2 regions of the Pediococcus damnosus genome follow, and region 2 is predicted to be linked to the other one. Evidence: predicted binding sites of a transcription regulator. Region 2 holds the regulator's gene; the other holds the start of a gene.
The links. The regulator NrdR, encoded in region 2, represses ribonucleotide reductase genes. The targets are predictions, from matches to a motif close to ACACNATATATNGTGT.
Positions count from the first base shown of each region.

Region 1 (11,279 bases), 620 kb from region 2:
TTCATCACGATCGCTCATCGCTAACGTTTTCTTATCAATCGCTGCCAAAACCAAATTGCCTTCCCGTTTATCAATTACGTCGTCTTCATATAAACTTTTTACAATCGAAATTGCATCACGCTGATTGATGGAGTCACCAATGACTTGAATAAGTGTATCTAAAACATCCAAATCATCAAGTAATTTGACTTTTTCAATCCGAATATAGCCACCGCCACCGCGCTTGCTTTCTACTACATAACCATTTTGAATCGTAAAACGAGTTTTAATTACGTAATTAATCTGTGAGGGTACAACATCAAACAAGTCAGCGATTTCCGAGCGCCGAATCTCAATTTCCTCTGAATCAGCTAAAATTTGTTTTAAATATTTTTCAATGATATCGGAAATATTTTGACTCATCTCGCACACCCTTTCTTACATCTCTGACTAATGTTGACTTTCATTATACGAAACTCTCATAAAAAAGCAAAGTTTTTTAACTTTCTCGCGGGATTGGGTCTCTTTAACTGTAAATTTTGATTGCAATCTAATTCAGTCTGCCCCTAAAAACTTTTTAAATCCAAAAAATGGATAATAAAAAATCGCGAAATCAAATGATCTCACGACTTTCTTATTATCCATTATCGGGAAAACAGGATTTGAACCTGCGACCCCCACGTCCCGAACGTGGTGCTCTACCAAGCTGAGCTACTTCCCGTTTTGGTAAATAACTTTAAGTGGTTAGTTTTAACGTCAGGGCACCTTTTCCACCGTTCAAGTGCTTAATCGGGAAGACAGGATTCGAACCTGCGACCCCCTGGTCCCAAACCAGGTGCTCTACCAAGCTGAGCTACTTCCCGCTCATATTATCAATCTAATTAAAATGCCAACATGTAAAAGTTACAGTTGGCATTTTAAACTTATTCAGTCTACTGATTCTAAACCAGCAAGCTTCCATAATATTGATGCACCCAGTAGGAGTCGAACCTACAACCTTCTGATTCGTAGTCAGACACTCTATCCAATTGCGCTATGGGTGCTTATTAATGCCGAGGACCGGGATCGAACCGGTACGGTCATCACTGACCGCAGGATTTTAAGTCCTGTGCGTCTGCCAATTCCGCCACCCCGGCAATGCTTGTAGTTAAACCTACAAAGCGGAAGACGAGATTCGAACTCGCGACCCCCACCATGGCAAGGTGATGTTCTACCACTGAACTACTTCCGCAAAGCTATTAAATTGGTGAATGCCGACTAGAGGATTCGAACCTCCGACCCCCTGTTTACAAAACAGATGCTCTGCCAACTGAGCTAAGTCGGCTAATCAATAATTAATAAAAGTTATTAATTAGAAGTGCGGGCGAAGGGACTCGAACCCTTACATCTTTCGATACAAGAACCTAAATCTTGCGCGTCTGCCAATTCCGCCACGCCCGCAATGCTTATATATTTGTAAATGAGCCGTGACAGTCTCGAACTGTCGACCCTCTGATTAAAAGTCAGATGCTCTACCAACTGAGCTAACGGCTCAATGGAGGATACAGGGCTCGAACCTGTGACCCTCTGCTTGTAAGGCAGACGCTCTCCCAACTGAGCTAATCCTCCATCACACGACAACTACATAATATTATCATTGACGCCCACTAATTGTCAATAACATTTTATAGTTGTCGCAAAAAAATTATTAATCAATTAAACGATCCCTAGGTTTTACTTAGTGATTTTTGTTAAACCACCCATATATGGAATTAGGACTTCAGGAATCGTCACTGAGCCATCCTCATTTTGATAATTTTCTAAAATAGCTGCTACGGTACGGCCAACTGCTAAACCAGAACCATTCAGCGTGTGCACGTACTGTAATTTACCATCATCATCCCGATATCTAATTTTGGCACGACGGGCTTGGAAATCTGTACAGTTTGAGCAACTTGAAATTTCCCGATACATATTTTGAGCAGGAATCCAAACTTCTAAGTCATGCGTCATTGCAGCCGTAAAACTCATATCACTGGTTGTTAAAGTAATCACATGATATGGCAATTTCAAAAGCTTCAATAAACTTTCGGCCTGATTCGTTAATTTTTCGAGCTCATCCCATGAATCTTCAGGTTTAGTGAATTTTACCATTTCTACTTTATTAAACTGATGCATCCGGATTAACCCTCGGGTATCTCGACCCGCACTTCCCGCTTCTGAACGGAAGGCTGGTGATAAGGCCGTTTCATTAATTGGCAGCGCATCGGCATCTAAAATTTCGTTACGGTGAAAGTTAACTAGTGGAACTTCTGCAGTAGGAATTAAGGTTAAATCACTGTCTTGAATTTCATATCCTGCATGAGTTTCCTTAAACTTAGGAAATTGACCAGTGCCAAACATAGATTCTTCATTAACCATGTATGGTGTGATCATTTCGGTATAACCCGCTTTAACATTTTGATCTAAGAAAAAGTTATACACAGCCCGTTCAAGTCTTGCACCCAGCCCAACGTAATAAACAAATCGGCTCCCCGAAACTTTAGCTGCTCGTTCAAAATCTAAAATGCCCAGCTTCTCACCAATTTCCCAGTGAGCCTTAGGTGTAAAGGCAAATTTGCGTGGAGTTCCCACTTTACGAAGTTCAACACTACCTTCTTCTGTCAAACTAATTGGAACTGATTTGTTAGGAATATTTGGCAAATGAGCGGCTGCATTCTGAACTTCTTCAGTTAAGGCCTGCAAACGCTGGTCCAGTTCTTTAATCTCACCACCGACTTTACGCATTTCCATAATTTTATCGTTGGCGTCTTCTTTATTACGTTTCAATTGAGAAATTTGATCTGAAACTTCATTTCTCGTTTTCTTCAAGTTTTCACTTTCAACAATTAAATTGCGCCGTTGTTGATCCATTTTTAAAAGCTTATCAATATCTTTTGGATCAATTCCTCTTGTTCCTAAACGTTCCTTAACATAATCTGTATTATTTCGAATTTCTTTTAAATCTAACATGACTAAAACCTCCCTAGTTTTAATTGCATAATAAAAAGCCTTCTCATCCCATCAATTGGGACGAAAAGACTTTATTTCGCGGTACCACCCAAGTTTGCTGTTACCAGCACCCTCAATTATGGTTAACGACCGCAGCCGTGTGAAATTGCTCACCCGTTTGAGCCTATCGGAGTTTCGATTGATAGCTTTCACTAATTCTATCTCGCTTTAAATCTACTTAAAAAAGGCTTTACGTTTATTATTTAATCCCATCATACCCGAAAATAGGTCAACAAACAACTAAATCTCGGCAATTTTTTTATCCACAATTTGAATGACTTTGTCGCGAGCCTTAGGATCCTCAACAAAATCAAACTGATCCCCATCGATCTGAATCTTGGGACTTTCATTATAATTGTCATACCACTCAACATAGCGTTGGTTCAAATCTTGATAATACTCATACAAACTTGGGTCATTATCAATTTGTTCATAGGAACGACCGCGTTTTTTAATCCGTGTCAACATCGTGTCAAACGAAATATTAATATCAATCAATAAATCGGGATTCTTTTTGTAATGAGTTTCTGGTAATTCTTCCATCATATTGGTTAACAAAGAATCATAAATTTGTACTTCTGTCTTGGTTGCGCGGCCTAAATCGGCATTTAAATGAAAAAGAAGTGAATCTTCATAAATTGAACGATCCATCACACTATTTTTAGTTTGAAAAGCTTCTTTGATTCCATCTAAACGACGATTCAAAAAGTAAATTTGCAGCAAAAACGCATAGCGCTTGGGATCTTTATAAAAAAGCGGCAAGATTTGGTTGTCATCAACTGATTCATAATAACCTTTTGTACCTAAATGTCGTGATAAAATTTCCGTTAACGTTGTTTTCCCTGCTCCAATTGGACCTGACAATGCAATCATTCGAAATACCCCTTTATTCATCTTTTAATACTATATATTGTAGCATGAACAGATTCAAAAACAATATATAGTTTAAAAATTCCCCGATTAGCCTAGTTTATTTTTATTACAGCATCTTGAATTATACACTTATTTCTTAGCTTTTCGAGCCTTTAAAATAAAATCAGGTTGCGTTAAATCAACTTCGTCCAAAGGAATCACATGAGTATGGTATTTAACTTTATAAAATACATACAACACAATAAAGATTGGCACACTGATGTAGCTAATCCCAATTGCTTTCCAGTTAAATGTCGCAAATGAGTGAAGATCCTGCCCAGCAATAACTAAGATACAGATTATAAAGGCAAAAATTGGGCCAAACGGGAACCATTTTGCATGATACCGCAGCTCTTCCACCTTATGTCCCTGTTTAATAAACGCGCGACGGAAACGGAAATGCGAGATGGCAATTCCTAACCAGGCGATAAATCCAGTTAAACCACTAGCAGCAACTAACCACATATAAATATGTGGACCCGCAATGCTAGAAATAAAGGTAAGTGCACCAACAACGGTAGTCCCAAGTAACGCCATCAATGGAATTCCTCGGTTAGTGGTTAAACTAAATGTTTTTGGCGCATACCCTTCCAGTGCCAGTGAGTAGAGCATTCTAGTCGACGCATACATCCCCGAGTTTGCCGATGAAATCACCGATGTTAAAATAACAGCGTTCATAACACTGGCCGCCCCAGCCAAACCAGCGCGTTGAAAGACCAAGGTAAAGGGACTAATCTTAACGTCACTTGCTGAAGATCCCAATAAATCAGGACTGGTATACGGAATAATACAGGCAATCACAAAAATTGCCAAAATATAGAACAAGATAATTCGCCAGAACACTTGGTTAATGGCCTTAGGAACACTTTCTTCTGGTGTTTCTGATTCTCCAGCTGTAATTCCAATTAATTCAGTCCCTTGAAATGAGAACCCAGCGACAACAAATACACTAAGAATCATAGGGATCCCACCGACAAACGGTGCTTTTTTATACGTGAAATTATTTAAATAGGTTGCGTGGCCGCCCATGATTCCAAAAATAACTGCCACCCCAACAATCAGGAAAATAATAACGGTAATAACTTTAATTAAGGCCATCCAATATTCAGTTTCACCAAAGGCTTTTACCGTGAGGGCGTTTACTGAAAAGATTAGTACTAACGCTACTACACTCCAGATCCACCCCGGAACATTTGGTAGCCAAAACTTCATAACAATTGAAACGGTACTGATATCCACGGCCAATGTAATGGCCCAGTTAAACCAATAATTCCACCCCATCGCAAATCCCAATGCGGGATCCACGTATTTCGTTGAATACGTTGCAAATGATCCTGAAACGGGCATATACGTGGCCATTTCACCTAAACTGGTCATCAAGAAATAGACCATAATTCCCATTGCGACATATGCCAATAAGGCCCCACCAGGACCTGCTTGTGAAATTGCTGATCCACTTGCCACAAACAATCCGGTTCCAATACTCCCACCGAGTGCAATCATTGAAATATGTCGTGTTTTCAATGAGCGATCGATGCTGTGATTCTCTTTTGCTGCCATAAACCTGTTTCCCCCTTGATTCTCGAATTAGAAAAGGTCTCGGCCAATCTTATTTTTAACCAACAAAAAAAGCCCTTTTGTATAACAAATCGCCATACAAAAAGACTTCCGATAAATTTCTCAGTCAAATCGTAGATAGCGCCCCGTAATGTTCTACAAACATTACGACAGTCCCTGACTTGTTAAACCAGGGCCCAACCCAAAGGTGAAAAAGTACCATCAAATTTCGGCCAACTCCCCTTTCACAACTCTTCATAGATGCTTTATCATCTTTGAGTTGTTACTTATGAATTTGGCAACCTCTTCTTTCGATATGATTTAATTATATACAAGCATACTTACTCTGACAACACCTAATCATCATTTAGATTGGATTCGGCATTTTCGATTTTTTTATTTAGTTCCAAAAAATTTGCTTGTAACTCTGCGTCTGACCCATTCCAATCAATTCCGGGAACAGTTGGTTCACCCATAATTTGGACCAGAATATCACTTAAACTTTGTTGTTTAAGATAGTTTCGCCACAAATTATCCGCATTTTGAAACGTTTTGTTCAAAACATTCTTGCCTCGTTTGGCAATTGGTCGGGCATCTGAAAAAATATTTTCAATGAATCCCATATCTGGATATGTTTTAATGGTCCCTTCACTAGCTTCCACAATATCTAATAATGAGATTTCGCTGGGATCTTTAGCCAGCCGAAAACCACCGTTATTTCCTGGAATTGAAGTAACCAATCCTGCCAACACAAGCTTCCGCATTATCTTTCGGAGATACGTTTCCGAACCTGTTAACCGTTTATGAATAACTGCCGTCGTTAATGGAATTCTCCGGTCCTGCGTGCACAATAACGCAATGATACATGCTGCCTGTTCAAACCCTTTAGTGAGTTGCATAATTACCGCCTTCTTTAAATCTTCGTTCTGTCAATTCATAATAAGTTTCTTGTTTCGGTGCAGGGTTCAAAACGCTCACTGGCAAGGTATGTTGCCCTGTCTGCTTAAACCCAAGGTGTTCTAAAAGAAGTTTTGAACGTTTATTTTCCGTGTAAGTACTCGCCAAGACAACATAGTCCCCATTCGTTTGAAAAACTTGTTGTAAAAGGTAACTAACTGCTTCCTTCATATAACCCTGACCCCAAAAGTCCTGATTCATCATATAGCCAATTTCAAATTTTTGAAAATCACGTTCCTGATGCTCATTACTAACTGAATACAATCCAATGCTCCCAATAACGGCTGCGCTTTGTTTTAAAGTGATGGCCCAAATATTTGTCCGCATAAGTTGCTGCAAAAAAAAATCGGTCTCAAACGAACTGCTAGAAACGCGAAACCCTGCCTGATCAGCAATTTCTTTGTTTTCAACAATTTCTTGAAGTTTAAACAAATCTCCCGACACAAAAGGTCGTAAATTCAGTCTCGGCGTTTTAATTTTTTTATCCACAGGTCTCTCCACCATCCGATCCAACGAATGCTTATCTAATTAAAGGATAACAGATTTCTTGCTTAGATAGGCAATTTTAATCAAAACTAATCGTGTCAAACAACTTTAATTTTGTTTGCGTTTTCGTAATGCCCTATAAATGTGATATAATTTTGATGTTTAAAAAAAGATTAAATCAAGATAAAATCCAATTTAATGGCTACTTAATCGGTTATGCTAAAGTAGATATCGACTTTTATTTTATATTGCTTCAGGAGGCAAATCAATGAATGAGGACCAAACACCCAAAAGATCCGAGCTGCACAACCACTTTAACGTTCCGCCAACCCGAACCGAAATGCATAAAGAATCGGAGAATGGTAACCAGAACAAACGGCCTAACCGTCCACGCCGTTCTCGGCGAAGACGTCTCATTTTTACAATCATTTGTCTTATTGTGGTAGCACTCGGCGTCTTTGCAGCCTACAAATGGTATGCTGCAAAAAAAGCCGCGAATTCCGTTTTCAACAGTGCGGATATTCAAAAAGCACGCGATGTTTCGGATGTCATTAAACAAAATAAACCCGTTTCAATTCTGCTCTTAGGCACTGATACTGGTGCCCTGGGTCGTAATTTTAGGGGTCGAACGGATACCATCATTATTGCCACTTTGAATCCTAAAAAGAAAAGTATGACTTTGACTAGTGTGCCACGAGATACGGCCATTTCCATTCCAGGATACACACAGTACGCACCCTCAAAGCTTAACTCGGCCTATTCATTTGGCGGCGCCGGAACCAGTATCAAATCAATTCAGCAATTATTAGATGTCCCCATTGATTTCTATGGCCTTGTTAATATGGGTGGCTTAGAAAAAATTGTCAATGGCGTTGGTGGTGTTACCATCACTCCTACCCTTAGTTTTAAATATGGGGCAGCTGATGTCACTAAGGGCAAGAAGATTCACTTAGGTGGAAAAGCAGCTTTAGATTATTCACGAATGCGTGATGAAGATCCAAAGGGTGATTACGGACGTCAGGTTCGCCAACGGCAAGTGCTAATGGCCATTGTTCGTAAGAGTGATTCTATAACCACTTTGCTCAGTCAAAGTTTCATGGATTCTCTAAAAAAACAAACTCAAACTGATTTAAGTTTTCACGAGATTGTGGCGCTATCCGCTAAATATCGGGTATCTACGCATCATCTTAAATCTACGCACCTGCAAGGCACCACGCAATTGATTAACGGGCAGGATTATGAAGTCGCTGATCAAACTGAAATGCAACGGGTAACAAACTTTATTCGTAACGGCTTAGACCTTAGTCATAAATCAACTGGAACGACAAATTTAGATAGCGTAACCACCGGAACTAGTGCCGATACCAATAGCTACACAAATGATAATACCCAATCCTCACAACAATCCGGAACAGGCACCCCTGGATATTAAGGTAACTATCAAAATGAACATCAACAAAAAATGGCTCAACCACGTAATTTATTCACGTGGTTGAGCCATTTTCATTATTCTAAATTATTATTTTCATTTAATTCAAAGCACTGCCAAAGATCCAACCAATCTCTTTACCATTGTAGTAACAACGGTAACATGGTGTTTTGTAATCTGTCCGATAGGCAACATTATCTACGGTAACTTGCTTCCCAGCATAATCTTTACTGTAATTCAGTCGTTTTACCGTATATTTACTTCCAGTCACATGATTCAAGAAGTCATGCGGTCCTGGCGCAGCTTTGACTGTCATGGTTTGTTTGGTATTAATGGATTTATACGTCACATGAACTGCCAAACCACCACCATATATCCAACCAATTCGTTTACCTTGGTAATAGCAACGATAGTATGGCGTCTTGGTCCCATCTCGATAAGCCACATTATCAATGGTAACGGTCTTACCTGCATACGTTTTTCCATAATGCAAACGTTTATTAGTATACATGCTGCTTGTGACGTGGTTATAAAAGTCGTTAGACGCTGCAACTTTCACATCCATAGTTTGATTAGTTGCGGAATAACTAACATGTTTGGCTAAACCACCGCCATATATCCAGCCAATTTCTTTACCGTTATAGTAACAACGATAGTAAAGTGTCCCGGTACCATCACGTTTACCAGTACAATCGATCTGAATAGTCTTTCCGGCGTAAGTTTTTCCATAGTGAAGCCGTTTTACCGTATATTTACTTTCAGGGACATGGTTATAAAAATCATGGCCTGGTGCCGATTTAACATCCATTGTTAACTTAGCGTTTGTATACTTCACATTCTTAAAATGGATTTCTTCATAGTACTTTTTAGTTAACTGATAAAATTCAGCCATTGTGTAGCCCTGGCCAAAATACTTTCTCCCGTTATTTATATAATACCCATAAGGATCCGTATGGCTTGAGCCACCAAAATGCTGAGCAACCTCTTTATGTGACCACACGGTGCCCTTACCATCGTAACAAGCATCATTAGGAGTTAAATTATATTTATTCAATAAGTATGCTGTATACCAAGCTGCATTGGAAATTTCATGAGCAAAAGCACTTTTAGAATGGACTTCAATCTGCTCAAATTGAACAAACTTTCCATTTCCAGGATACCCAACTCCCCAAGCCAAATAATTGGTATTCGCAATATTGATGATGTGATCGGCATCAACAAAACTATGCACAAAGGCATTATTATAATTAGCCTTCATATAAGCAATTTCGTTATAGATTGTGGAACTTGCGTTAGCCGTTTCGTGGACCACAACGCCTTCTGGTCTACCGTAACCCCAATCATATTTATACTTTGGAAAACCATTCCAAACTGAGGTCGTAATTCCGGCCGGCTTAATCTTCTTGGCACTAATGTAACTATTAACAGCCTCCGCTTTCACCGTTGGCGTTTTAACAATCAGTAAGCTCACAAATAAAGTTAGCGTTACTAAAAAAATGGTCATAATTCTTTGCTTCTGAATCTCTATCTCTTTCAAACTAATTCCTCCAATGTTATCTCCCCATATGCACAATTAACTAAATATGTATACTTTTATACTAACATGTATGTGTCAAGTTTTCCTAGGTGCCTTATAATCAACCAAATATTTATACACAATAATTAGTTTGAAAATATTTTTGCCATTGCTCCGATAGGGCTACTTGTTGGGGCATCAACTGGTATTTTACCTGAAAGAACTCCAATATGCTTAGAATGGTGCTTGTTGCTCAGCTGAGCTGGACTCAACGTCTTCAATGATTCCGTAGCGATCTCAATCGTTAGCTCTTGTAACTTTCTTAAACCACCACGTAAGTATTTATCTAGCTTACCGTTTACCCGAGCTTCAATTAATTTCAACATAGCCTCAAGGCCCTTTTCGGACCATACTTTGCCTTGCTTTTTCATTCGATACGTGTACGCTCTGTGTGAGCTTTCAACGGATCCCAATTTGCCGACCCTCATGAAGCCACGATCGTGTGGAGACTTTATAAACTGCCAATTTCTTGCCAAATATTGTCTTAGGACCCTTAGGCTCTCAAGTTCCTTATCAGTTTTAATTTGCGACTCAAATGTATCTAAAATAACGTTTAACTGATTCTGATCATACAGGCTAACGCTCTTAACGGCCTTATCAACCAATGGATTAAATAAACCAAAGGTTTGTTTAATCTTTTTGACAAAGTGATACCGATCGATAGTAAATTCAACTCTTTGAGCACTCGGAACTATTTCTCGCATACTTTTCGGGTTATACCCTTGGCCACCATCACTTGCTGTAAACACGGTCATTTCACTGATTTTATAATACTTCTCAATGTAGTCAGTTACTCGTTTTTGAACCTTTTTTTGATTGATACCAACAAACTCAACTTTGTTTGATCTTGTTCCATCTAATCCTGATTCAAAAACAATGTAATGGTGGACGTCTTGTCTTCGTCGATTAATTTTGTGTATCTCAAAGGCATCGCCTTCAACCACTAAGTTTTCAACTTTTCGTTTCTTAACTAGTTTCTCTTCGGACGATTTTTCTTCTGTCTTCACGGTATCTGCCATGTCTCTGATAATTCGGTCTACTGACCAGGCACTAATATCCGTCTGACTTGCCAGATTGATCATTGCGGCCGTATTTCTCATCGTTGTCGTTTGCCCAATTTTGGCAACGACACTTTTAAAATAAGGTGAAATTCTTTTTCTTTCTTCCAACTGAAGTTGTTCATCCAACGGGAAGTAATAACTTCCATTGGGTCGAAGATAACATCTTCTTTCAAAATTCACGGCGCCAAACATAAACTCAATTGTTCTGGCCTGTCGATTAATGAATGTATTTTCTGCCGGAATTGATGGAACGAGTGTTTCATCTAATTGCCTCAGATATTCAGCTACAACC
Region 1 covers NZ_CP012294.1:304,218-315,496, forward strand. The annotation lists gene ADU73_RS01450 (CtsR family transcriptional regulator) at 1-402, opposite strand, end outside; tRNA gene ADU73_RS01455 (tRNA-Pro) at 627-700, opposite strand; tRNA gene ADU73_RS01460 (tRNA-Pro) at 769-842, opposite strand; tRNA gene ADU73_RS01465 (tRNA-Arg) at 949-1,022, opposite strand; tRNA gene ADU73_RS01470 (tRNA-Leu) at 1,030-1,115, opposite strand; tRNA gene ADU73_RS01475 (tRNA-Gly) at 1,139-1,210, opposite strand; tRNA gene ADU73_RS01480 (tRNA-Thr) at 1,231-1,303, opposite strand; tRNA gene ADU73_RS01485 (tRNA-Leu) at 1,338-1,419, opposite strand; tRNA gene ADU73_RS01490 (tRNA-Lys) at 1,440-1,512, opposite strand; tRNA gene ADU73_RS01495 (tRNA-Val) at 1,515-1,587, opposite strand; gene serS (serine--tRNA ligase) at 1,693-2,970, opposite strand; gene ADU73_RS01505 (deoxynucleoside kinase) at 3,250-3,882, opposite strand; gene ADU73_RS01510 (amino acid permease) at 4,012-5,481, opposite strand; lysine riboswitch at 5,610-5,794, opposite strand; gene ADU73_RS01515 (Rrf2 family transcriptional regulator) at 5,835-6,377, opposite strand; gene ADU73_RS01520 (GNAT family N-acetyltransferase) at 6,364-6,924, opposite strand; gene ADU73_RS01525 (LCP family protein) at 7,190-8,353, shown strand; gene ADU73_RS10295 (GW dipeptide domain-containing protein) at 8,451-9,887, opposite strand; gene ADU73_RS01535 (ISLre2 family transposase) at 10,013-11,279, opposite strand, start outside.
Region 1: the regulator NrdR is predicted to act here: its motif matches at 3,910-3,925, upstream of ADU73_RS01505 (deoxynucleoside kinase).

Region 2 (11,279 bases):
AGAATTTGCGGCGTTTGCATGCAGATGTGCCTATTTACTATTATGGAACAGGTAAAAATGATGATTTTCAGGCTCGTGATATTAAACGAACAACTGAAGGATCAGAATATGATGTTTATCATGGAGATGAATATCTGGGCCATTTTCATATTCACTTATTTGGTGAACATAATGTATTAAATAGTTTAGCAGTAATTGCGGTTGCTTATTTTGAAAAAGTTAATTTGGAAGAAATTAAAGATGAATTGTTAAACTTTAAAGGGGTTAAACGCCGCTTTTCAGAAAAGAAAGTTGCTGACATGACGATCATCGATGATTATGCGCATCATCCTTCTGAAATTAAAGCAACTTTGGATGCTGCTCGTCAGAAATATCCAGAAAAGGAAATCATTGCTGTTTTTCAGCCACATACATTCAGTCGAACCATTGCCCTTTTGGATGACTTTGCCAAAAGCTTGAATTTAGCAGATAAGGTTTATTTAACTGATATCTTTAGTTCTGCACGTGAAAAGAGTGGAAAAATTTCGTCTGCTGACTTGGCTGCGAAGATTAATAAGGGTGGTGAGATTCTTCAAGCAGATAATATGTCGCCACTGTTGGATTATCATGATGCCGTGGTTGTCTTTATGGGTGCCGGGGATGTTCAACGATATGAGAAATCTTATGAGGAATTACTCAGCAATTTAAGCTTTAAAAATAACTAATGAAATGATTTAAAAGAAGGCTTTCTGAGCACCTAGTAGAGGAAACTAGAAACCTGCAAAATGTTTTGACTAGTTCTGACCTTTTTCACTTGATTCAACTTTTTAATCTGATAAAATGTATACAAATTAAAAGAAAGAGGGAATTGGGTATGCAAGAACCGCGAAACATAGTTAATACTGAGGTAGGCCTCAGTAGTTTTATGACAAGAATGTACGGATTTATGGGATACGCCGTGGCTTTGTCTGCCATTGTTGCCTATCTCAGTGGTGTGACGTTTAGGGCTCAAATTATGCCAGTTCTTAGCGGTCATCCGTTTATATTCTTATTTATTTTAATTGGATTAATGATCTTTAGTTCAGCCGCAACTGGTAAGGCAATGCAAAGTGCGGGGATGAGTTTTACAGTTTTAAGCTTATTCTCCTTGTTTTTCGGGTTAGAATTTTCGTTTATCTTTTTAACGTTTAACTTGCCTACAATTACTGCTGCATTTGTTTCAGCATCGATTACGTTTATATCGATGTCCGCAATTGGGGCCATGACGCATAAAGACATGAGCAAAATAGGTAATCAGCTTTTTGCTGCGTTAATTGCGTTGTTGGTAGTTATGGTCATTAATATTTTTTTGAGAAGTCCTGTGATTAACTACTTGTTCTCTTTTGTTGGAGTTATCATTTTTGCAGGATTATCGATGACAGATACGAACAAAATGAAGAGTTTATATCTGCAATACGGAGATCAAGTTTCGCTAACAGGATTGGCAATTCAAGGATCTTTAACCTTGTATTTGGATTTCTTGAACTTATTCCAGTTCTTGTTAGAAATCTTTGGTGGTTTCAATGGAAATCGAGACTAACTATAATTTGCCCTAAAAACGACTAATTAACTCGAAAGAGAAGATTAGCCGTTTTTATTTTAAATAACTTTCCAGAAAAAATTGAGAGATCATTAGTATAATAAGGTGGTCCGATTTGTTAGAATAGAAGTATGACTACTAAGGAGAAAATATGGCCTCAAAAAAATTACTTTTAATCGATGGAAATAGTGTCGCGTTTAGAGCCTTCTTTGCGCTTCACAATGTGCTGAGCAAATTTACAAATCAAGATGGATTACACACTAATGCAATTTATGGATTCAATAAAATGCTCGATCATATTTTAGAAATTGTGGAACCGACAGATGCTTTAGTTGCTTTTGATGCCGGGAAAACAACTTTCAGAACTGAAATGTATGACAATTATAAGGGTGGACGTTCTAAAACACCTCCCGAACTTTCAGAACAAATGCCCTATTTACGTGAACTCTTAAAGGCATATGGAATTAAATCTTATGAATTAGCTAATTATGAAGCCGATGATATTATCGGAACCCTTTCTCGAGAAGCGGAAGAGGCTGGGTTTGAAACCACAATTGTAACTGGAGATCGTGATTTAACCCAGCTTTCTAGTGAAAAGACGACGGTTTCTGTCACGGTTAAAGGAGTTAGTGAAGTTGAACACTATACACCCGAGCATGTGCAAGAAAAGTTAGGATTAAAACCGGCTCAAATTATTGATATGAAAGGGTTAGCGGGAGATACTTCTGATAATTATCCTGGAGTTACAAAAATTGGTGAAAAGACAGCAATCAAATTATTGCAAAAGTATGATTCGGTCGAGGGTGTCTATGAACATGTAGACGAAATGAAAACCTCAAAAATGAAAGAACATTTGATTGCAGATCGCGATAATGCTTTTTTAAGTAAGAAACTAGCTACAATAAATCGGGATGCACCGATTAAAATTTCTTTGGCGGATCTTGAATATACAGGAAAAAATTCTGCAACGTTAGTAGATTTCTATGAACGGATGAATTTTCAATCTTTTTTAAAACAAATTCGATCAACTGAGGGCTTTGAAACAACCCAGACTCTTAAAGAGATTGCCTATACAGAGCTAACTACTGATAATTTGAGTGAAGTGACCCAATTAAAAGGAGAAATGGCCTTTTATTTGGAGATGCCTGAAAAAAATTATCATGTATCAGATTTCGTTGGTTTTGGAATTGGTAGTGATGATAAATGGTATGTTTCAAGAAATGTAGATTTACTAACTAGTGAGACGTTTAAAAGGATTTTCACAGATACGCAAAATAAGGTAAATGTGTTTGATCTTAAGCGAACGTATGTGGGATTGAACCGACTAGGAGTATCTTTTACAAATGGTGAAAATGATATACTTTTAGAATCCTATTTATTGGATACGAATGATAATTCTAATGATCTTGGTGCTTTAGCTCATCGCCATGGATATCAGGATATCCAAACGGATGAAGAGGTTTACGGAACTGGTGTAAAACGACATATTCCAGACGATGATACTGTGTTTTTAACTCATTTAGCATCCAAACTTCGGGCCATTCAACAATTGGTACCGCAACTAAAAACAGAGCTTGAACAAAATAAGCAGATTCAATTGTATACGGACATTGAGTTACCAATTGCCCTGGTCCTTTCAAAAATGGAAATTGCTGGAGTTCGAGTGGATACGGATCGGTTGGAACAAATGGAAAGTGAGTTCACAGAACGACTTACTGAAATTGAACAAACCATCTATAACGAAGCCGGTGAGGAATTTAACATTAAATCTACCAAACAGCTTGGTTCGATTCTTTTTGAAAAATTGGGTCTTCCTAGTTCTAAAAAGACCAAGACTGGCTATTCCACAGCAGTTAGTGTTTTGGAGGGGTTAAGAGGTCAGGCTCCAATTATTGATAACATCTTAATTTATCGGCAAATCTCTAAAATTCAATCGACTTATGTGAAAGGGCTTCTAAAAGTTGTCCATTCTTCGGATCAAAAGGTACACACGACTTATTTGCAAACTTTGACGCAAACTGGTCGTTTGTCATCGATTGATCCTAATCTTCAAAATATTCCGATTCGGTTAGAGGAAGGACGAAAGATTCGCCAAGCATTTATTCCAAGTGCAGATAATGCACAGATTTTTTCATCTGATTATTCTCAAATTGAATTACGAGTTTTGGCGCACATTACAGGTGATAAAAATCTCCAAGCAGCCTTTAAAAATGATGAGGATATTCACGCTAGTACAGCTGTAAGAATCTTTGGGCTAAAGGATGCTTCAGAAGTTACACCGAATATTCGGCGGCAAGCAAAAGCAGTTAACTTCGGGATTGTTTATGGAATTAGTGATTACGGTTTATCACAGAATATCGGCATTTCACGAAAACAGGCGAAAACTTTTATTGATACCTATTTCCAGGAATATCCAGGTGTTAAAACTTTTATGGATCAAATTGTAGAAACGGCCAGAAAACAAGGGTATGTAGAAACAATTGCTCGTCGTCGGCGCTATTTACCGGATATTAATTCAAGCAATCATAATCAGCGTTCTTTTGCTGAAAGAACGGCCATGAATACACCAATTCAGGGCAGTGCAGCAGATATCATTAAAATTGCAATGATTCGCATGCAAAATGAGTTGGAAAAGCGCCAACTTAAGACAAAAATGTTATTACAGGTTCATGATGAATTGATTTTTGAAGTTCCAGATGATGAATTATCTCTAATTAAGAAATTAGTTCCAAGTATCATGGATTCTGCAGTGAAATTGGATGTGCCTTTGAAGGTTGAAAGTGCGTTTGGTAAAAGTTGGTATGATGCCAAATAACAAATGAATAAGAAGGAATTATTATGCCTGAATTGCCAGAAGTTGAAACAGTAAAACGTGGATTAGAAGCATTAGTTGTGGGGAAAAAAATCAAAAAGATTGATGTATATTATCCTAAGATGGTTTTGCCAAACGAAAGTGAGTTTATCAAAGCATTGACCGGGAAAACAATTCTTGGGATTGACCGCCGCGGAAAATATCTTCTTTTTCATTTTAATGATCAGCAATCCATGGTATCCCATTTACGTATGGAAGGTAAGTATTCTGTTCATTCGCATGAAGTGCCCTTGAATAAGCACGATCATGTGGTTTTCGAGTTTACAGATGGAACCGAATTACGTTACAACGATACAAGAAAGTTTGGGCGCATGGTTTTGGTACCAACGGGCGAAGAATATACTGTTGCAGGACTTAAAACGATTGGCCCAGAACCAACCCCAGAAACTCTAAGTGTTGATTATCTGGTAGAAACAATGAAAAAGCATCATAAATCAATAAAATCTTTTCTTTTAGATCAGAATATGATTGCTGGGCTAGGAAATATTTATTGTGATGAAGTACTTTGGTTAGCTAAAATTCATCCATTGCAACCAACGAATACAGTGCCGCTTGGTAAAATTGTGACATTAAGGCAAAAAATATTTGATGAACTTACGTTGGCCATCAAGGCAAAGGGTACAACTGTTTTCTCTTACTTAGATGCGAGCGGGCATGCAGGCAGTTTCCAAAATCAGCTACATGTTTATCAACGAACGGGAAAGCCCTGTGAGCGTTGTGGTACACCGATTGAGCGAATTAAGGTAGCTCAAAGAGGAACCCATTTTTGCCCATTTTGTCAAAAGCTGATCAAGGATGATGAATAATGACAGTGATTTTAGGGCTAACTGGTAGTATTGCTACTGGAAAGTCGACGGTTAGTGCTTATTTAAAAGAACTGGGATATCCAATTGTTGATGCTGATCAGGTTGCGCGCGATGTTGTGCAGCCTGAAACTGCGGTTGCCAATCAATTACGAACGACTTTTGGAGACGTGATTTTTGACAATTTAACACTTAATCGCAAACGTCTGGGAAAAATTGTGTTCGCTGATGCTACACAATTGGAGAAGCTGAATGCAATCATCCAACCAGCCATCAGAGTGGCAATTATCCAGTCATTAAAAAAAGAACAGACCGCAAACCTGGTTGTTTTAGATGCACCACTTCTTTTAGAACAAGGATATCAACAACTTGTTGATAAAATTATGGTTGTGAAAAGTGATCCTACAAGCCAACTTGATCGATTGATGCGACGGGATGGTTTTTCGAAGCAAGAAGCACAAAAACGAATTGCAACACAATGGTCACAAGAAAAGAAGTTGGGGTTCGCTGATATCGTGATCGATAATAGCGGGTCTATTGAAGAAACACGCCAGCAAGTGTTAAAATGGCTTGACAATAGTAAGTTACGTTAGCAAGTGGAGGTAGAATGCCCATGAGATGTCCACACTGTCATCACAATGGTTCTCAAGTGGTAGATAGCCGTCCAACAGATGATGGACGTGTGATCCGGCGCAGAAGAGAATGTGAAGCATGCGGTTTTAGATTTACAACGTTTGAACGAATTGAAGCGTCACCTTTACTGGTGATTAAGAAAAATGGTACACGGGAAGAGTTTAACCGAGATAAACTTCTTCGCGGGCTTATTCGATCTGCTGAAAAACGACCTGTCGGCATGGATGAAATGACTAAAATTGTGGATAAAGTCGAAAACAAAGTACGATCTTTAGGTGAAAATGAAGTTTCCAGTCAAATTATTGGTGAATATGTCATGAATTTGTTGGCTAAAGTTGATGAAGTTGCCTATATTCGGTTTGCTAGTGTTTATCGTCAGTTTAAGGATATGAATGTATTTATGTCGGAATTGAAAGACATGATGGCAAAGGAAAAAGCTATCAAAAAGGATGCTAAAGATACCACAGATAAGGACGTTAAAGATAAAAACAAAAGTACTAAAGGTACCACAAACAAAGATGTTAAAGGTAAAATTAAAGATACTAAAGGTACTCCAGATAAAGATGATGGTGGCGAGTCATAATGAATGAGGGATGGGCTAATTTAAGTCCCAAAGATGGTTTTCTAGTTACTCAAAAAAATTATTTGAGCGATTTTGACCAAAAAGTACTTACTTTTTTGTATCAACCAATTATTTGTGCAAGGGCTTTTAGTTTATTTTTGACCTTATGGACGGAGCTAAGTCCAACACAAATTCGTTCAGAAAGAAAATCACATTTAGAATTACTTGATCTTCTTAATTGTGATTTACCTAATTTTTATCTGAGTCGACAAAAGTTAGAGGGCATTGGTTTACTTAAATCCTATGAAGGGCAAGACAATCTTGGCCGTTATTTTGTGTACCAATTAATTAGACCAGTTTCACCAAATGTCTTCTTTAAAGATGACTTATTAAGTAGTTTACTCCTTGAAGCAATTGGTGAAAATCGCTTTAAAGAACTTGCAAAGCAGTTTAAGTTACCCCAAATTGATACAAAAAATTTAAAGGATGTTTCCACAGATTTTTTAACGGCTTTTCATATTTCGGATAGCACAATTAAAGAACCTGATTCTTTAATTCGAGAGACGCAAGCTGAATTTAAGCAAGCTAGCTCACAAGAAGATGCTCAGCCCATTAGTTTAAGTACGGATCATTTTGATTTTAAATTATTAAAAGATTTGCTTAGTCATAGTTTTACTGATTGGAATTCGGTTGATCAGGCGCAAAGACTGATCTTAAGCGAACACCTTTTGTACGGGATTGATGAAGTTGAAATGAGTCGCCAGATTGGACAAGCTACCGATTTGGTTACGAATCAGTTAAAACCTAAGAAGTTGCAACAACAAATTTCTAAAAGCTTTACAAGTCAAACTGCTCATAAGGAAAGTTATGCAACTAGTCCTGCCAGCACAGAGCCTAAATCTGTACCAGAAAAAAAGACTTCTGAAGAAAAACTAACTGAGGAAGACAAACAATTAATTAAGGCTGCCAAAGCCTATGCACCTGCAACCTATTTAGAAAATTTAAAAATGGCTATTCATGGCGGATACGTTACTTATGGAGAAAGACAGATTCTTAAAGATTTAATCGATCGAAATCTTTTTCCTGTAAGTGTGATAAATATTTTGATTTCGTATATTGTAATTGATCAAGGAGCTACCACGTTGCCTAGTAAATTAGTAGATACCATGGTCAATAGCTGGAGCAGGGCACACGTAGCCACACCGGAAGATGCTATTTTACAAATCAAGAAATTTGCTAATGAAAAAACAACCGCACGGAAAGCTAAAACAACTTCACGAAAAGTGGTTGAAAAAGAAACTTTACCAGATTGGGCCAAAAGTGATGCACCAGCAGTCAAACCAACAACGGTCAAAAAAAGTGATCAAGAACTTTTGAACCGCCGCTTAAAAGAGTTACGTAAACAAAATAAGGAGGAAGACTAGCCATGGAAAATATACGTGAGGTTTTAAAAGGGCTCATGAGTAAACATCAATTAGACACTAAATTTCAAGACTTAATGACTCCAGTTTACGAAGATGCGGATGTTCTTAGCTTCTGTGAAGCACACAAAAATGAATTGTCAGCTGATGGTGTGGCGCGATCTGCATCAAAGCTCTATGAGTATGTCCAAGAGCGTGATAAATATAAGCGAAACGAACCAACTTTAATGCCAGGTTATCAACCAATTTTAATCGTGAACAATCATATGATTGAAGTGTCTTACCGTCCCAGTAAAAAGCTTTTGGCAAGCGAAAAACAACAAGCCTTTAATATGCGGGTAAAAGCTGTAAATATGCCTAAAATGATTAAAAAGGCGCGTTTTGATGACTTCTTTCCGGACCAAGACCGACAGTCAGCGCTGACTGCAGCATTGAATTTTACCCAAGCTTATGAATCAGAGCCGCATCAATTTCATAAGGGTCTTTATTTAACGGGTAGCTTTGGGGTAGGGAAAACTTATCTTTTAGGCGCTATTGCCAATGAATTAGCTGCTCAGGGGTTTGAGTCTACGTTAGTACATTTTCCAAGTTTTGCGGTTGAAATGAAAAATGCGATCGGCGAAAATAATTTGGCAGAAAAATTAACGCTAGTTAAAAAGGCACCAATTCTGATGTTAGATGACGTAGGTGCAGATTCAATGTCTAGTTGGGTCAGGGATGAAGTGCTTGGGGTTATTCTAGAGTATCGGATGCAAAACGAATTACCAACATTTTTCAGTTCTAATTTTTCCATGGCACAATTAGAAACAGAACATTTACAAATTAATCAGCGGGGAGAATCAGAGCCATTGAAGGCAAAACGCTTAATGGAACGCATTAAGTTTCTAGCAACTGAGGTGACAATGGTGGGAGTCAACCGGCGTCAAAATTAAATCTATAGCTTGAAAAGTAAAAATTTGATGGTTAGTGTAAGGTTTTCCTAGATGGTCAATAAAATTCTAGGAATATTCATTTTGAGTTGAATATATAGAAAAAGACCTGTAGCCTTTTAATCGACGAAGATTAAAGGAAAGGATACAGGTCTTTCATGTATATTTTAGCAGATTTTATTGAATCATTGGGAAATTTAGACAGTTTATTTGATTTAGAGGAGCAGGTAATTCTTCATCTTAGGAAGTCATTCCAGCTGGTTGTAGCTGAATATCTGAGGCAATTAGATGAAACACTCGTTCCATCAATTCCGGCAGAAAATACATTCATTAATCGACAGGCCAGAACAATTGAGTTTATGTTTGGCGCCGTGAATTTTGAAAGAAGATGTTATCTTCGACCCAATGGAAGTTATTACTTCCCGTTGGAAGAAAGAAAAAGAATTTCACCTTATTTTAAAAGTGTCGTTGCCAAAATTGGGCAAACGACAACGATGAGAAATACGGCCGCAATGATCAATCTGGCAAGTCAGACGGATATTAGTGCCTGGTCAGTAGACCGAATTATCAGAGACATGGCAGATACCGTGAAGACAGAAGAAAAATCGTCCGAAGAGAAACTAGTTAAGAAACGAAAAGTTGAAAACTTAGTGGTTGAAGGCGATGCCTTTGAGATACACAAAATTAATCGACGAAGACAAGACGTCCACCATTACATTGTTTTTGAATCAGGATTAGATGGAACAAGATCAAACAAAGTTGAGTTTGTTGGTATCAATCAAAAAAAGGTTCAAAAACGAGTAACTGACTACATTGAGAAGTATTATAAAATCAGTGAAATGACCGTGTTTACAGCAAGTGATGGTGGCCCAGGGTATAACCCGAAAAGTATGCGAGAAATAGTTCCGAGTGCTCAAAGAGTTGAATTTACTATCGATCGGTATCACTTTGTCAAAAAGATTAAACAAACCTTTGGTTTATTTAATCCATTGGTTGATAAGGCCGTTAAGAGCGTTAGCCTGTATGATCAGAATCAGTTAAACGTTATTTTAGATACATTTGAGTCGCAAATTAAAACTGATAAGGAACTTGAGAGCCTAAGGGTCCTAAGACAATATTTGGCAAGAAATTGGCAGTTTATAAAGTCTCCACACGATCGTGGCTTCATGAGGGTCGGCAAATTGGGATCCGTTGAAAGCTCACACAGAGCGTACACGTATCGAATGAAAAAGCAAGGCAAAGTATGGTCCGAAAAGGGCCTTGAGGCTATGTTGAAATTAATTGAAGCTCGGGTAAACGGTAAGCTAGATAAATACTTACGTGGTGGTTTAAGAAAGTTACAAGAGCTAACGATTGAGATCGCTACGGAATCATTGAAGACGTTGAGTCCAGCTCAGCTGAGCAACAAGCACCATTCTAAGCATATTGGAGTTCTTTCAGGTAAAATACCAGTTGATGCCCCAACAAGTAGCCCTATCGGAGCAATGGCAAAAATATTTTCAAACTAATTATTGTGTATAAATATTTGGTTGATTATAAGGCACCTAGGAAAACTTGACACATACATTTGATGAGAGGTTATTGACTTTTTTTGAGAATGTGGTTTAATTAATCTTGAAATCAAAGAAAAGACAAGATTGTTAATTGTTTCATTTCAGGGAATGGTAGCTATAGCTGGAAGCTACCTAATGGACGTTAGTGATTACCACTTTTCTGAGCCTGATGGAAATATCAGGACGGATTGTTCCCGTTATCGAACCCATGAGATGCAGAGTAATCTGTAATTTTGGGTGGAACCGCGTGAATAACGTCCCGAATACATTAATTGTATTCGGGATTTTTTTATCCAAAAAAATTAGAAAGAAGCGAAGAAACATGGCAGATATTGAAGTTACATTAGCTGATGGCGCAAAACGATCTGTGGAAAATGGATCAAGTGTTTTAGAAGTTGCAAAGGCAATTAGTACGAGTTTGGCAAAAAAGGCCGTTGCTGGAAAAGTAAACGATAAGATTGTTTCTTTGAACCAAATTTTGGATGAAGATGTCAAATTAGAAATCGTCACAAAGGATTCTGAAGAAGGACTGCAAGTTGTTTGGAATACTGGTGCAATTGTTTTAGAAGCAGCCGTTCAATCAATTTATCCTGACATTCATTTTGGAACAAAGGGCAATGTGGAACATGGATTTTATTGTGACACCGACAATGGTGCTGAACAAATAAGTGTAGACAGTTTGCCAGCTATTGAAGACAAAATGTCTGAATTGATTAAGGCACAAATACCGCTTAAACAGGAATTGATTTCTGAAAATGATGCCCTTAAAATTGTTGATGGCGATCCTTATCAGGCAAAATTAGTTCATGCAAATGCCAAAGATGGCAAAATTAGTGCTTATAATATTGCGGACATGACAATTTTAAGCAATGCTGCGGTGTTAGAGAATACAAAAGATGTTAAGGTCTTTAAATTATTATCAGTTGCTGGTGCTTATTGGGAAGGCAA
Region 2 covers NZ_CP012294.1:1,808,350-1,819,628, forward strand. The annotation lists gene murC (UDP-N-acetylmuramate--L-alanine ligase) at 1-704, shown strand, start outside; gene ADU73_RS08490 (Bax inhibitor-1/YccA family protein) at 854-1,558, shown strand; gene polA (DNA polymerase I) at 1,710-4,373, shown strand; gene mutM (bifunctional DNA-formamidopyrimidine glycosylase/DNA-(apurinic or apyrimidinic site) lyase) at 4,397-5,236, shown strand; gene coaE (dephospho-CoA kinase) at 5,236-5,826, shown strand; gene nrdR (transcriptional regulator NrdR) at 5,847-6,449, shown strand; gene ADU73_RS08515 (replication initiation and membrane attachment family protein) at 6,449-7,852, shown strand; gene dnaI (primosomal protein DnaI) at 7,855-8,781, shown strand; gene ADU73_RS08525 (ISLre2 family transposase) at 8,937-10,286, shown strand; gene thrS (threonine--tRNA ligase) at 10,654-11,279, shown strand, end outside.